One region of the Roseibium sp. AWQ4_254 genome, then DNA from elsewhere that is predicted to be linked to it. Evidence: predicted binding sites of a transcription regulator. Region 1 holds the regulator's gene; the other holds the start of a gene.
The links. The regulator PhoB, encoded in region 1, activates phosphate uptake and scavenging genes when phosphate is short. The targets are predictions, from matches to a motif close to TGTCATNNANCTGTCAT.
Positions count from the first base shown of each region.

Region 1 (7,364 bases):
TTCAGCCAGGAGCCGGGAGACCGGCTCCGGATAGGCATGCCGTTCCAGAATGGCTTCCAGTACCGGGCCAAGGGCAACAGCGCGCCCCCGAACGTCCAGCCCTTCCACGGCAAAAGGCCGGACAGCGTCCAGCCCTGCGGGGGCAATCCCCAGTTCCTCAAGATTAAATGCCACGTCGGCCTTGCCTTATCCTTTGCCGAAACACCAGGCCAGAACGCCTTTCTGGGCATGGAGCCGGTTTTCAGCTTCATCAAACACCACGGAATTGGGACCGTCCATAACCTCGGCTGTGACTTCTTCGCCGCGATGCGCCGGCAGGCAGTGCATGAACACTGCCCGGGCGTTGGCTTCTTCCATCAGCTTTTCGTTGACCTGATAGGCGCTGAGAAGATTGTGACGGCTCTCGCTGTCATCATCGCCCATGGAGACCCAGCAATCGGTCACGACACAGTCGGTTCCCTTTACGGCCTCATATGGGTCTGTGGTCACAAGAATGGAACCACCCTTGGCGCGCGCGGCGTCGATCAGGTCCTGGGGTGGTGCCAGCTCGGCCGGTGTGGCAATGCGCAGTTCGAAATCAAACCGCGGCGCGGCATGCACCCAGGAGGCCAGAACATTGTTGCTGTCGCCGGTCCATGCCACACTCTTGCCGGTGATCGGCCCGCGGTGTTCCTCAAACGTCATCAGATCCGCCATGATCTGGCACGGGTGGGACACTTTGGTCAGGCCATTGATCACGGGAACCGTGGCATATTCGGCCAGCTCCGTCAGATCCTCATGGCTGAGAATACGGATCATGATTGCATCGACGAACCGGGACAGAACCCGGGCCGTGTCGGCAATGGTCTCACCCCGGCCAAGCTGCATTTCCGCGCCGGTCAGCATCAGGGTTTCGCCGCCGAGTTCGCGCATGCCCACATCAAAGGAAATGCGGGTCCGGGTGGAAGGCTGCTCGAAAATCATGGCCAGTACCTTGCCGGCCAGCGGCCCCTCACCCGGGCGCACACCATTGCGGTTTGCCTTGATGGTCTTTGCGGTTTCCAGAATGGCGCGCAGTTCGTCGCCCTCAAGGTCCGTCAGGTCGAGAAAATTCCGGTAAGCTGCATGTGCGGTCATCCGGCCGCTCCTTCCACCAAGTTCGCCTCAACCGCCTGCGCCGCCTGTTCCAGACGCTCCAGCGCGATCGCAATTTCGTCTTCGCTCATTGTCAGCGGCGGCAGAAGCCGCAGGACATTGTCACCGGCCGGAACGGCCAGGAGCCCGGCCTCCCGGGCCGCAGCCGAAAATTCGCCCACGGGCACCACGCATCTGAGACCTAGCATCAGTCCGCTGCCGCGCACTTCCGCCAGCACATCCGGATGGCCGTCCACCAGACCGGCAAGCTTCTGCTTGAAGTTCAGGCCCTTGCGTTGAACCTCGCCCAGAAAGCCCTCTTCAAGAATGATGTCGAGCACCGCATTGCCAACAGCCATGGCGAGCGGATTGCCACCAAATGTGGTGCCGTGAGTGCCAGGCCCGAGCGCGCCGGCAGCCTCTTGCGTCGCCAGGCACGCGCCCATGGGAAAACCGCCGCCGATCCCCTTGGCAATCGCCATCAGGTCCGGGCTGACACCGGTCCATTCATGGGCAAACAGCTTGCCCGTCCGGCCGATGCCGGTCTGGATCTCATCGAAAATGAGCAGCAGGCCGTTGTCGTCACACAGTTTGCGCAGGGCGCGCAGAAAGTCCGGCTGGATTTCCCGGATACCGCCCTCGCCCTGAACCGGTTCAATCGCGATGGCCGCTGTCTGGGGGCCTATGACCGCCTTGAGCGCATCCAGATCGCCCGCCGGCACCTGGTCGAAACCGGGCGCCTTGGGGCCAAAGCCTTCCAGGTATTTCTCCTGCCCCCCGGCGGCGATCGTCGCGATGGTACGGCCGTGGAAAGCCCCTTCAAAGGTGACAATGTGAAACCGTTCCGGATGGCCCTTGTCATATTGATGGCGGCGGGCGCATTTGATCGCCGCTTCCATGGCTTCGGCCCCGGAATTCACGAACAGCACCTTGTCGGCAAAGGAGGCATCCGCCAGCCGCTGCGCCAGCCGTTCCCCCTCGGGCATCTGGTGCAGGTTGGAAATGTGCCAGAGCTTCGCCGCCTGTTCCTGAAGCGCCTTGACCAGATGCGGGTGACTGTGGCCGCAGGAATTCACAGCGATGCCGGACCCGCAATCGAGGTATCGTCGGCCGTCCTTGGTCACCAGCCAGACACCTTCCCCGTGATCAAAGCTCAGGGATGATCTTGCGTAATTCCCAAACAGTGCGGTCGCGGACATAACCTCATTCAACTCCATGGCCGTCCCCGCGCTGTCGAGTGTGGCAGGGACTGGCGGTTTTCAGGGATTTCAGCTCCGGCAGGCTGGCTGCGGTGCACGCGCACACCGTCAGACCTGCACAAGGCCAAAACGCAACGTGCCGCCCCTGAGAGGCGGCACGTTGCGGTTCCGTTATACACTGGCCGCCCCATTATCTGTCAATGGGCCTGCGGCCAGGCCGCATACGTAGAGTCACCGGAACAGAATTCGTAAAATTCTCAATACCCTCGCCATACTTGGGGAAAAGTCCCTTCATCCCCAACTGGTTTGGGCCCAATGGTTGCCTCACAAATTAACGTTATTGTAATCTGTGACCAATCAGACACGACATCTCGTAAGGCAAATCACTCGAAGATACTAGATATGCCACACTTAGGCATGCACCAGCATGCTTAATACGGGGTTAATGGCCGCAGAGGCCGCAATAAAAGGTGCGGGCAATGAGTTGGACAAACGAACGGGTTGAACTCCTCAAGAAACTTTGGGGTGACGGCTTGAGCGCAAGCCAGATCGCTGGCGAGCTTGGAGGCGTCACCCGGAATGCCGTGATCGGCAAGGTTCACCGGCTTGGCCTGTCCGGGCGGGCAAAGACCTCAAGCGCAAGCACCAAGCCCCGTCGGCCGCGCTCTGCAACCGCCAGCAACACCAACACCAGCTCAGCTCCGAAGAAGCCGGCCCAGCAGCCGCCGCAAACAATTGGGGCGACGGCGCTCAAGGCGGATACAGCCCCTGCGCCCGTTGCAGAGATCAAGCCAGAGCCGGTGGCCGAACTGGTGGTGCCGATTTCCCAGCGTGCCACGATCCTGACGCTGACCGAGCGCACCTGCAAATGGCCGATCGGCGACCCGGCGACGGACGACTTCTACTTCTGCGGCCGCCAGTCCGAAGCCGGTGTTCCCTATTGCACCCATCACTGCAAGATCGCCTACCAGCCGGTCGCCGACCGCCGCCGCGACCGCAAAGTGATTGCGAAGGCCGGCTGACGCCCCACCTTCTTTCAAACGAGAAAAGCCCGCTATTTTGGCGGGCTTTTCAGTTTGAAGCGTGCTTTTATTTTCCAGCACCTACCAGGCCCCATGCCAACCTCACCCAAAAGGTCCCTATTGGAGGGGGCAAGTTCACCGGCAAGGAGAGGCACGCAGGACGGCCTGGTTGGCCGTTCAAGCGGCGCAACGCAGTCCGGCGGGCCGGAGCAGGCCACCGAGGCCGCGTTTGAGGACTGTTCAGCTGCGTCCCAAGTTTTGAACGATAAACCATATCGCCCTGCAACCTGCTCCTTGACGAACAGTCCCCAAACACGGTCAGATCGGTTCCTATCTATTGAGGTTGGTAGGAGCCACCTTAAGCTACGACACGAGAGCGTTCCGCCGTGTCGCGCGTCTTGGACGAAGCCGCACATCACCCTGTGACCCGTTCCTTGCGGAACGCTCTCATGTCACGGTCGAATAGGGTCCTGTTTGGTGAGGTTGATATCAGCCGACGGCTGAAAACTGATCGTTGAAGGCGTAGCCCGCGCCGCGGACCGTGCGGATCGGGTCCTTGGCCTTGCCCCTGTTGAGGGCTTTGCGCAGACGGCCCACATGCACATCAACCGTGCGCTCGTCCACATAGACATCATGACCCCAGACACCGTCCAGAAGCTGCTCGCGGGAAAACACCCGCCCAGGCGACGTCATCAGGAACTCCAGCAGGCGGAACTCGGTCGGGCCCAGGTGGATTTCCTTGGTATTGCGCCGGACCCGGTGGGTTTCCCGGTCCAGTTCAATATCGCCGGAACGCAACATCGTGGAGACCACTTCCGGGCTGGCCCGGCGCAGGATCGCACGGACCCGCGCCATCAGCTCCGGCACGGAGAACGGCTTGACCACATAGTCATCTGCCCCGGTCGACAGGCCGCGGATCCGCTCCGCTTCCTCGCCCCGCGCCGTCAGCATGATAACCGGCAGGCGCTCGGTGTCCTCGCGGGTGCGTAGGCGGCGGCACAGTTCAATGCCGGACAGGCCCGGCAGCATCCAGTCCAGAAGCAGCAGATCCGGCAGGCTTTCCCGCAGGCGGATTTCCGCCTCATCGCCCCGGACACAGGAATCCACCTGATATCCTTCCGCTTCCAGATTGTATCTCAAGAGAAGGCTGAGCGGTTCTTCGTCTTCAACGATGAGGACCTTCGGCATTCGTTCTTGCTCCGTCTAGGCGGCCGGCGCCCAGGCGCCGGCCGGAAATTGCGCACTGTTTTTTGCAGAGGTTTATGCGCTGGTCGTTTCGTCGAGCTTTTCCCGCTCTTCCGGCAGACGCTCGCCTGTGACCATGAAGAAGACATTCTCCGCAATATTGGTCGCGTGATCCCCGATCCGCTCGATGTTCTTGGCGCAGAACAGCAAATGGACACATTGGGTGATCACCCGCGGGTCTTCCATCATGTAGGTGAGCAATTCCCGGAAAAGGGAAGTATAGATCGCGTCGACTTCCGCGTCCCCTTCCTGCACCCGGCGCGCCGCCTCGGCATCGCGCCGCGTATAGGCGTCAAGCACCTGCTTGAGCTGGGACAGGGCCAGCTCGGTCATGTGCTCGACCCCGATGGCCAGCTTTTTGGACTGGAGATTGCTATCGATGGCAATCACACGCTTGGCCACGTTCTTGGCCAGGTCGCCCACCCGCTCCAGGTCATTGGCGATGCGGCTGGCGGCAGTGATCTCGCGCAGGTCCTGCCCCATGGGCTGGCGGCGGGCGATCATCTCGATCAGCTTCATCTCCACGTCCTGATGCAACCCATCCAGGCGTTCATCGCCGGAAATGGTAGCCTTGGCCAGATCAAGATCCTGGTTGACCAGCGCATGCACCGCATCCGCGAACGCCCGTTCTGCAAGGCCGCCCATCTCGGCGACTTTGCCGGCCATGGCAGTCAGTTCCTCGTCATAAGCCGAGACTGTATGTTCAGACATCCTGTGTCCCCTTCAGATTTCGCAAATACGCTTAGCCAAAGCGTCCGGTGATGTAATCCTGCGTGCGTTTGTCCTGTGGGTTGGTAAAGATGTCTTCTGTCTGACCTTCCTCAACCAGAATTCCCAGGTGGAAAAACGCGGTGCGCTGAGAGACACGGGCCGCCTGCTGCATGGAGTGGGTCACGATCACGATCGTGTAGTTTTCGCGCAGCTCGTCGATCAGTTCCTCAACCTTTGCCGTAGCAATGGGATCAAGTGCCGAACATGGTTCATCCATCAGGATCACTTCCGGGCTGACGGCAATTGCGCGCGCAATGCACAGACGCTGCTGCTGTCCGCCGGACATGCCTGTTCCCGGCTCATCCAGCCGGTTCTTGACTTCTTCCCAAAGGCCGGCCTTCTGAAGGCTCGAGGCCACGATATCGTCCAGTTCCGCCTTGTTGCGGGACAGGCCGTGGATCCGCGGACCATAGGCAATATTGTCGTAAATCGACTTCGGGAACGGGTTCGGCTTCTGGAACACCATGCCCACCTTGGCCCGCAGCTGCACCGGATCGACCTTCGGATCGTAAATGTCTTCGCCGTCAATCTTGATGGAGCCTTCGACACGACAGATATCTATGGTGTCGTTCATGCGATTCAAGGTGCGCAGGAAGGTCGACTTGCCACAGCCGGACGGGCCAATGAAGGCCGTAACGGAACGCGGCTGGATTTCAATATCCACGTCTTTGATGGCATGGGTGTCGCCGTAATAGACCTGGACCTTGTTGGCGGAAATCTTGCTGTCGGTCATCTCTTTCGCCTGTTCAATCGTCGGCATCTCGTTCATCGGATCAATCCTTACCAGCGGCGCTCAAACCTGCGGCGCAGGATGATTGCGAGAATGTTCATGGAAAGAAGGAAAATCAGGAGCACAATAATCCCGCCCCAGGCCTTCTCGTAAAAGGCATAGTCGGCCCGGGCCGCCCAGGTGTAGATCTGGGCCGGCATGGCGGAGTTCGGGTCCATGAAGCCGGAGACGAGCCCGTCCGGATACCCACGGGCCACAAAGCCGACCATCCCGATCAGCAGCAGCGGCGCGGTCTCCCCAAGAGCCTGGGCCAGACCAATGATGGTGCCGGTCAAAATGCCCGGCATGGCCAGTGGCAGCACATGGTGGAAGATGGCCTGCATCTTGGACGCTCCGACGCCCAGCGCCGCATCCCGGATGCTCGGCGGCACCGCTTTCAAGGACGCCCGTGTGGAGATGATGATGGTCGGCAGGGTCATCAGCGTCAGCACCAGCCCACCGACCAGCGGGGCCGATTGCGGCAGATGCATGAACTGGATGAACACGGCCAGGCCCAGAATGCCGAACACGATGGACGGCACGGCAGCCAGGTTGGAAATATTCACCTCGATCAGATCGGTGAACCGGTTCTGCGGTGCAAACTCTTCCAGATAGATGGAGGCGGCAACGCCGATGGGCAGGGACAGGAACAGCACGACCAGCATCATAAAGAAGGAACCGACCACGGACGCCCCAATGCCAGCAGCACCCGGATTGTCCACCCCGGCATCCGCACCGGTCACGAACTGCCAGTTGAAGACGCTCTTGAGGACGCCCGCATCGACCAGATGGTCAACAATGTCCAGATCCGACGACTTCAGGAACCGGCTGTCGGTCATGTTGTCGCGCGTGATCCGGCCATTGATATAGCCATCCACCCGGGACGAAGCGGCCAGCTTGAAGTCGACTGGCTCGCCGAGCTTGTCTTCATTTTCCCGGTAAAAGGAACGGATTGTATTGCCCGGCTTGCCGACAATGCGGCCGATGGCTGCCGGTTCAACCGCTGCTTCGATGCCACTGTCCTTCAGCTGGGCGGTCAGGGCGTTCAGGAAAAGTTGCTCATAGGCTTTCGTCTTGAAGAGCTGCTTTTCCGCTGCTTCATACTGCTCCTGCGTCACGGTAAACTTCACTTCAACAACCGTGCGCGAGAAGGCCGGAATGCCCTGGGAGATGATGGCAAAGGCCAGAACCACCAGGAAGAACAGCCCGATCACGATGGCGGCAATACCGTAGGCCTGGAACCGT
Region 1 covers NZ_JBSWYH010000026.1:53,866-61,229, reverse strand. The annotation lists gene ACXAIC_RS19015 (Hsp33 family molecular chaperone) at 1-174, opposite strand, end outside; gene argF (ornithine carbamoyltransferase) at 187-1,116, opposite strand; gene ACXAIC_RS19005 (acetylornithine transaminase) at 1,113-2,312, opposite strand; gene ACXAIC_RS19000 (GcrA family cell cycle regulator) at 2,792-3,334, shown strand; gene phoB (phosphate regulon transcriptional regulator PhoB) at 3,824-4,522, opposite strand; gene phoU (phosphate signaling complex protein PhoU) at 4,595-5,290, opposite strand; gene pstB (phosphate ABC transporter ATP-binding protein PstB) at 5,322-6,119, opposite strand; gene pstA (phosphate ABC transporter permease PstA) at 6,131-7,364, opposite strand, start outside.

Region 2 (7,364 bases), on a different contig from region 1:
GACGAGATGCGCCGGTTGATGGAAGACCAGACCCAGATTGATGCGGTGCTGAAGGAAGGCGCTGAAAAAGCGTCCTCCATTGCCGAACCGGTCTTGAAAGATGTGCGCCGGATCATCGGCTTTCTGGACGTGCGCTGACCGGCCGGGTGCGTTCTCATCCCCGGACCTGCAGCGCTCCCGGTCTCCTGACATCTGACCCCGGTCAAACCCGCCCCGGCGCTGCGCCGGGGCGGGTTTGTCCGTGCCGCGGGTCAACACCTTTTGGCCTTGCGTCCCTGTCCGGGACACATCGCTTTTTTGTGTGAAACGGTTTCTAAAAGTTTAAGCGGCACTCTCACGCCAAACAGGTGATTAGAGAGCAGTCATGTCCAATCAAAGCGGAGAGCAAGCCTACGGCCCTGATCCCGAAGGGGACGAACGCGAAACCGGTTGGCGGCAGGAGCGGCTGGAAACAGCCCCGGTCGACGCCCGGATTTCTGACGCGGACGCCGCATTTCTTGCAGATCGCGGCCGCAGGGTCACGGACCGGCCCGTTTCCAAGGCCGCCAAGCGTCTTCAGCATGTGGCCACCGCCGGGCTGTTGATTGCGCTTGCCGCTGCCCTGTTTCTGGTGGCCTTGGACGGCCTCAACCGCTTTCTTGGCCTCGGTCTTGTGTTTTTTGCCGGCGGGCTTGCCGTCTGGCGGCTGATGGCGGATGAAATGCAGCAGGCGCAGGAAGCCCTTCTGGTCAAGGACCGGAAAATCCGCCGCCTGACCAGCCGTTGCGAGGAGCTGGAAGACCGGGCCTGGGAGCTTGGCGAATCCGACGAACGGCATGCCAGCATTCTGGCGACCCTTGGCGATGTTGTGGTGCGCAGAGACACGGATGGCCTGATCACCTATGTTAATTCTGCCGCCGAAAACATCTTCGGTCAGACCCATGACCTTACCCCGGGCAGACCCTTGCATCTGCCGCTGGTCGCCGGGGATTTGCCTCAGGATCAGGGCAACACGCCGCATCCCGCCAGCCCTTCGGCCAGAGGGTTTCAGGACCTTCACATTCAAACGGCGGCCGGGCCGCGGTGGTTTTCCCGCATTGACGTGCCCGTGCGCGACACCGGGTCGGACCGGCAACTGGTCCAGACGGTACTGCGGGACGTGACCGACCGGCGGCTGATCGAAGAAGAGCTTCTGGCTGCCCGGCATTCGGCCGAAACCTCGAATGAAGCCAAATCCCGCTTTCTGGCCACGGTCAGCCATGAGATCCGCACCCCCCTGAACGGCATTCTGGGCATGGCCTCTCTGCTGAAGGACACTCGCGTGACCAAGGAGCAGGGCGCCTATATCGATGCGCTGGAAACCTCCGGAGAGACCCTGCTTCTCCTGATTGACGAGGTGCTCGACTTTTCCAAGGTGGAGGCGGGCAAGCTGGACATTCAGCTGGCGCTGGTGAAAGCCGGGGCGCTGGCAGAACATGTCGTGGAGCTGCTGGCCCCGAAAGCCCATGCCAAGGGCTTGGAAATTGGCATGATGCTGGACCCGTGCCTGCCCGAAGAGCTGACCCTGGATGCAACCCGGGTTCGTCAGATCCTGTTCAACCTGATCGGCAATGGGATCAAATTTACAGATGAGGGCGGCGTGGCAGTTGAACTGACCGGCCAGCCCAATCCGGAGGGCGGCAGTTTTCTGGCCATTGATGTGCGTGATACCGGCATCGGTTTTGACGAGGCCGAGGCGGAACGGCTGTTCAAGGAATTCGAACAGGTGGATCACGGCCCGGCGCGCAAATTCGGCGGCACCGGACTGGGGCTGGCCATTGCCCAGCGTCTGGTCCGGCTGATGGGCGGCCAGATCACCGCCCGGCCCGGCGCAGAGGGCGGCGGTCATTTCCGGGTCACCCTGCCTATTCCCGAAGTCCTGAACGAAAGCGAAGATCCGCGTCTGGCGGCTCTGGCGGGCCGCAGCATCGTCTTTGTCACCAACAGCCGGATTGAATGCCCGCTGCTGGCCAGGCGTCTGGAGCGCCACCGGGCGGATGTTTCCATTCAAGTGCCCGGCAGCCCGACCCTGGAAAAGGCGCTTGCGGGCGCAGATCTTCTGGTGGTCGACAATGCGGCCCTGTCGGACAGCGGCGGCTGGCTGGCCTCCGCCCGGCTGGCCGGGTGCCCGGTTCCCGCCATAGTGCTGATTTCACCCGGCGAACGGGACCGGCTCGCGGATCTGCGCTCGGCCGGCTATGCCGCCTATCTGATCCGCCCAGTGCGGATCGAGACCCTGGTTCAGGTGTTTTCCGGCCTCTTGAGTGGCTCCGCCCAAGACCATGCCTGGGAGGCCGGAGCCGATCCTGTCAGCACGGAAGCGTCCGCGCGCCGCCCTGCGGCGCCCGCCCGGCCTCTGCGCCTGCTTGTGGCTGAAGACAACGATATCAACCGGCTGCTCAGCGAAGCCATGCTGCGCAAGCTCGGCCATGTACCGGTGATGGTGGTCGATGGGGAGGCAGCGGTCGCAGAGGCGTCCTCCGGCGGCTTTGATGCCATCTTGATGGACCTGCACATGCCCGGTCTCGACGGGTTTGAAGCGATCCGCAAGATCCGCGAAGAAGAGATGGCCCATGGGCGTCCTCCCGTACCGGTGCTGATCGTCACTGCCGATGTGATGCAGGATGCCCGCGACAAGGCCGTAGAGATGGGGGCTGCCGGATATCTGACCAAGCCCCTGTCCGCGGACGCCATTTCAGCGGCCCTCGACAGCATCGCCCGCTAAAGGATCTTGCTTTTGAACCTGAGGGCCACCACGGCCGGAGCAGATCCGGGTCTGGGGCCGGGGTTTGGTCTGACTGCGGCAATGTTCCAGTTTTCACTTATCCAATGCTCATATACACTTCCGCGATGGGATATCCGGAAATCAACCCGGCTGTCATCCAGCTGTAGGAAAGATGTGTTCTAGGACGCGTTTAAAGCATGTGGGCCCGCGCCGGAGATCCTGTACCGGCGAACGTAAAAAGACACGTGAAACAGCTTGCAAGCTGTGAAACGGACCACGTGCCGCTGAAGGAATGCAAGAGGGTAGACTGTCCATGATGCGTGAAGGACTTTTTTCTCCGAAGAAACTGGTGCGCAAATTTTCGCCAGCTCTGCGCGCTGACGCTGCGGCCTCAACGCATATACGCCCGGGAGCGCCAGTCCACACACCGGGCGAGACGCTCGGCCGCATCGGCTCGCTGGAAGTGCGTCTGGCGCGCAATTTCAAGGAAGTGAAAAAGGCGCAACGGCTGCGCTATAAGGTCTTTTATGAAGAAATGTCCGCCATTGCCGATGCCCATACCCAGGCAACCCGGCGCGATGCGGACCCGTTTGACACCTATTGCGACCATCTTCTCGTGGTGGATCACGCATCCCTGAAACGCAACAAACTGGGCCGGTTGAAACCGCAGATCGTCGGCACCTACCGGGTGCTGCTCCAGGAGATTGCCGATCGCCATGGCGGCTTCTACACCTCTGCCGAATATGATATCCAGCGCCTGATCGATGCCAATCCGGGCAAGCGGTTCATGGAACTGGGCCGGTCCTGCGTGCTCAAGCCCTACCGCAACAAAAAAACGGTTGAACTGCTGTGGCACGGCATCTGGTCCTATGTGCTGCGGCACAAGATCGACGTCATGCTTGGCTGTGCTTCCATTGAAGGCACCCAGCCCGATGCACTGGCAGAGCAGCTCTCCTTCCTGCATCACGCCTCACGCGCGCCAGAAGAATGGCGTGCACGGGCCGTTCAGGACCGCTATGTGGAAATGAACCGCCTTGCCTCTGAAGACATCAACCAGAAAGCCGCCCTGCGCGCTCTGCCGCCACTGGTCAAGGGCTACCTGCGGCTCGGGGCCTTTATCGGCGACGGCGCGGTGATCGACCACCAGTTCGGAACCACCGACATTCTCATCATCATGCCGGTCAGCGAACTCAACACCCGCTACGTGAATTACTACGGCGCCGACGCAAGCCGTTACGCAAGCTGATGCCGGTGTGGTGGACTTGAAATACGCCTGATTTTTGCAACGCGCGCCGTCGCGTATTTCAGTTCCGAAAACCTCATTAGAAACATAGGTTTGCTGGTCACCTTCTTTACTCTGAAGTTCGTTCGGAGCGTGCCGGGAAATGAGACGAGCTTCAGATTCAGGTGGCTCGTAAAAACTGCCATCAGCAAAGCAACGGACCTGCCCGCCGGAATCTGGCACTATGGAATTGCACGGGAAGGGCGAAGCCTTAACGCCCCCTTAAATTGCCGCATTCTATCTTCATCACCGGGGACCGGTTTTCAACCGGACATGATGACGGGACGAATGAGCGATGGCGCCTCGGGCGAAACGCCAGGCACGGATTGAGCCGACCTTCGGGGAAACGGACAGCACTCTGCTTGACCTGCGCCTTGGGCCGCAGGACCGCCCAACTGCACCCGCCTCCAAATCCGGTGCCAAACCCAAACGCAAGACTGCCGGCGCCCGCACCCGCAAGAAAGCACCAGCCAAAAAGACGGGAAAACCCTCCAAACCGAAAGCCGCAACCGGCAGATCCCGGGGCACAAAACCCCGGCAGAGCAAAGGCCGGGGCAGTCGGTCCGGAGCAAAGCGGCGCAGCAGTGTGCGCGGCTTCCGTTTGCGCATTCCCCCGGTGGTCGGCAGGCTGTTCAAGCGCAGTCTTTACTGGAGCGCGGTTCTTGGCATCTGGGGCGTGATCGCCGTGGTCTGCGTAGTCGGCTACTATGCCGCCTATCTGCCGCCGACCTCCGAGTGGCAAGTGCCGGCCCGGCCCCCCAATGTGAAAATTGTGGCTGGAAACGGAGATCTGATTGCCAACCGCGGCGACACGGGCGGCGAGGCGGTACGGCTGGAACAGCTGCCCCCCTATCTGCCCAATGCGGTCATTGCCATTGAGGACCGCCGCTACCGCTCCCATTTCGGCGTCGACCCGGTGGGCCTGCTGCGGGCCGTCTACACCAACCTGACCGCCGGGCGTGTGTCCCAGGGCGGCTCGACCCTGACCCAGCAGCTGGCCAAGAATCTGTTTCTGGAACCGGACCGCACCGTGAAGCGCAAGATCCAGGAACTGGTGCTCGCCTTCTGGCTGGAAGCGGAATATTCCAAGGACGAGATCCTCGAAATGTATCTGAACCGGGTCTATCTCGGCTCCGGTGCCTATGGGGTGGATGCCGCCGCCCGGCGCTATTTCGGCAAGTCGGCGCGCCTGTTGACGATCGCGGAAGCTGCGACCATCGCCGGTCTGTTGAAAGCCCCCTCCCGCTATTCCCCTGCGCGCAATCCGGATCTGGCCGAGGACCGGGCGCAGCTCGTACTGGCTGCCATGCATGACGAGGGCTACATTACTGCAGATGAAGCCAAAAACGCCCTGGCCGCTCCGGCCAAGGTGGTCCGCCGCTACACGTCAGCAAGCGAGAACTACGTGGCCGACTACGTGATGGACGTGCTGCCGCATTTTGTCGGCTCAATCGAAAAGGACATTGTGGTCGACACGACCATCGTTCCGGCCATGCAGCAGTCCGCCGAAACAGCCCTGCGCGCTGCGCTTAAGGAAAACGGCAAGACCCTCAGGGTGTCTCAGGGTGCGATTGTCACGCTGGATACGGCCGGGGCGATCAAGGCCATGGTCGGCGGTGCCGACTATGCCAGAAGCCAGTACAACCGGGCGGCCTATGCCAAGCGCCAGCCTGGCTCAGCCTTCAAACCCTTTGTCTATCTGTCGGCTCTGGAAAACGGTATGACGCCGGACACCATCCGTCAGGATCAGCCGACCACCATCGGCAAATGGTCGCCGAAGAACTACACCAAGCAATATTACGGGCCGGTCTCCCTCACCCGGGCGCTCAGCCTGTCCCTGAACACCATTGCCGCGCAACTGGCCAACCAGGTCGGACCCGGAACCATCGCCAGCACAGCCAAGCGGCTTGGCATCACCTCGCCCCTGAAGGCGAACCTGTCGCTGGCCCTGGGCACATCGGAAGTCTCGCCGCTGGAAATCGCGTCGGCCTATGTGCCCTTTTCCAATGGCGGCTATGGGGTCCTGCCGCATATCATCCGCCGGATCCGTACCGTTGACGGCAAAACCCTTTATTCCAGATCCGGCGACGGCCGGGGCCGGGTGATCCAGCGCCAGCAAGTCGCAGACATGAACCGGATGATGGCCGAAACCCTGCTCACCGGTACGGGCCACAAGGCCCGTCTTGACAACGGGCGGCCAGCCGGCGGCAAGACCGGCACCACACAGGATTTCCGCGATGCCTGGTTCATCGGCTATACGGGCAATCTGACCACAGCGGTCTGGTTCGGCAATGACGACAATTCGCCGACCCGCAAGGCAACCGGCGGCAGCCTGCCAGCTGCCACCTGGAAAGCCGTGATGGATTCGGATCACAAAGGCCTGCCGGTGGCCGATCTACCCGGCGTTCCAAACCTTCCGGCCACGATTGCCGCGCCGCGCAAACCCCGGACCCAGCGGCCAGCCACTGTCAGTTCCGGCAGTGCGCCAATCCCACCCGCTCCAATTGGCGGCGAAGGCGGCGATGGCGAACGGCGCGGCCCGCTCAATCTCCTGCGCAATATTTTCGGCGGCGGGTAGCGCCCCCCTGTCGCGCGTTATAAAAGCCGGTGACCTGCGAACTCAGTAGGCCTGTGGATCCAAACTCACTTGACAAGGACCCATCCGACCGGGTTTTGGCATGTGGTATTAGCCGTAGCCGTGCAGGTGAAGACCGTTTTCCTTAAGCCAGACGCGGGCCCGCGGGGTTTGCGGCGCAAGATGTTCGCACAGGCGCCAGAACCGGCTTGAATGGTTCATTTCCTGCAAATGGGCAACCTCATGGGCGGCCACATAGTCCAGAATATCGGGCGGGGCCAGGATCAGGCGCCAGGAAAAGGATAGCCTGCCATTGGAGGCACAGGAGCCCCAGCGGCTTTTGGTGTCGCGGATGCTAATGGCGGCGATTTTCTTGCCCAGGACTCCGGCGTGATGATGGGCCCGCTCCGTCAAGTCCCGCCGCGCCTCTTCCTTCAGCCAGGATATCGCCTTGCGCGGAATATGATCGTCTGCGCCGGGCACCAGCAGGGCCGGCATTCCGTCTTCCGCCCGGCCCACCGTGACCAGCCCGCGCAGTGTGCCGGTTGGAACGATGACATGCTCTTGCCCGCGCAGAGGAACGATGTCCCCGGCGCGGAACGCCACATGGTCCGGCCGGTCCTGCAGCCGGTCGATCAGCCAGTCGATATGCTGGCGGGCAAACCGTTCGGCGCGGGAGAGATCGCCACCCTTGGGCACCGTTAGAACGGGGCCGGACCGGTCTGCCGGCAGACGGAGCAGATAGCGCTGTGCTCTGGGATTGG
Region 2 covers NZ_JBSWYH010000020.1:86,999-94,362, forward strand. The annotation lists gene trpS (tryptophan--tRNA ligase) at 1-138, shown strand, start outside; gene ACXAIC_RS16215 (hybrid sensor histidine kinase/response regulator) at 365-2,743, shown strand; gene olsB (l-ornithine N(alpha)-acyltransferase) at 3,057-3,989, shown strand; gene ACXAIC_RS16225 (transglycosylase domain-containing protein) at 4,321-6,603, shown strand; gene ACXAIC_RS16230 (M48 family metallopeptidase) at 6,712-7,364, opposite strand, start outside.
Region 2: olsB (l-ornithine N(alpha)-acyltransferase) is a predicted target of PhoB. The motif match lies at 2,895-2,911, and genes of this name have one in related genera.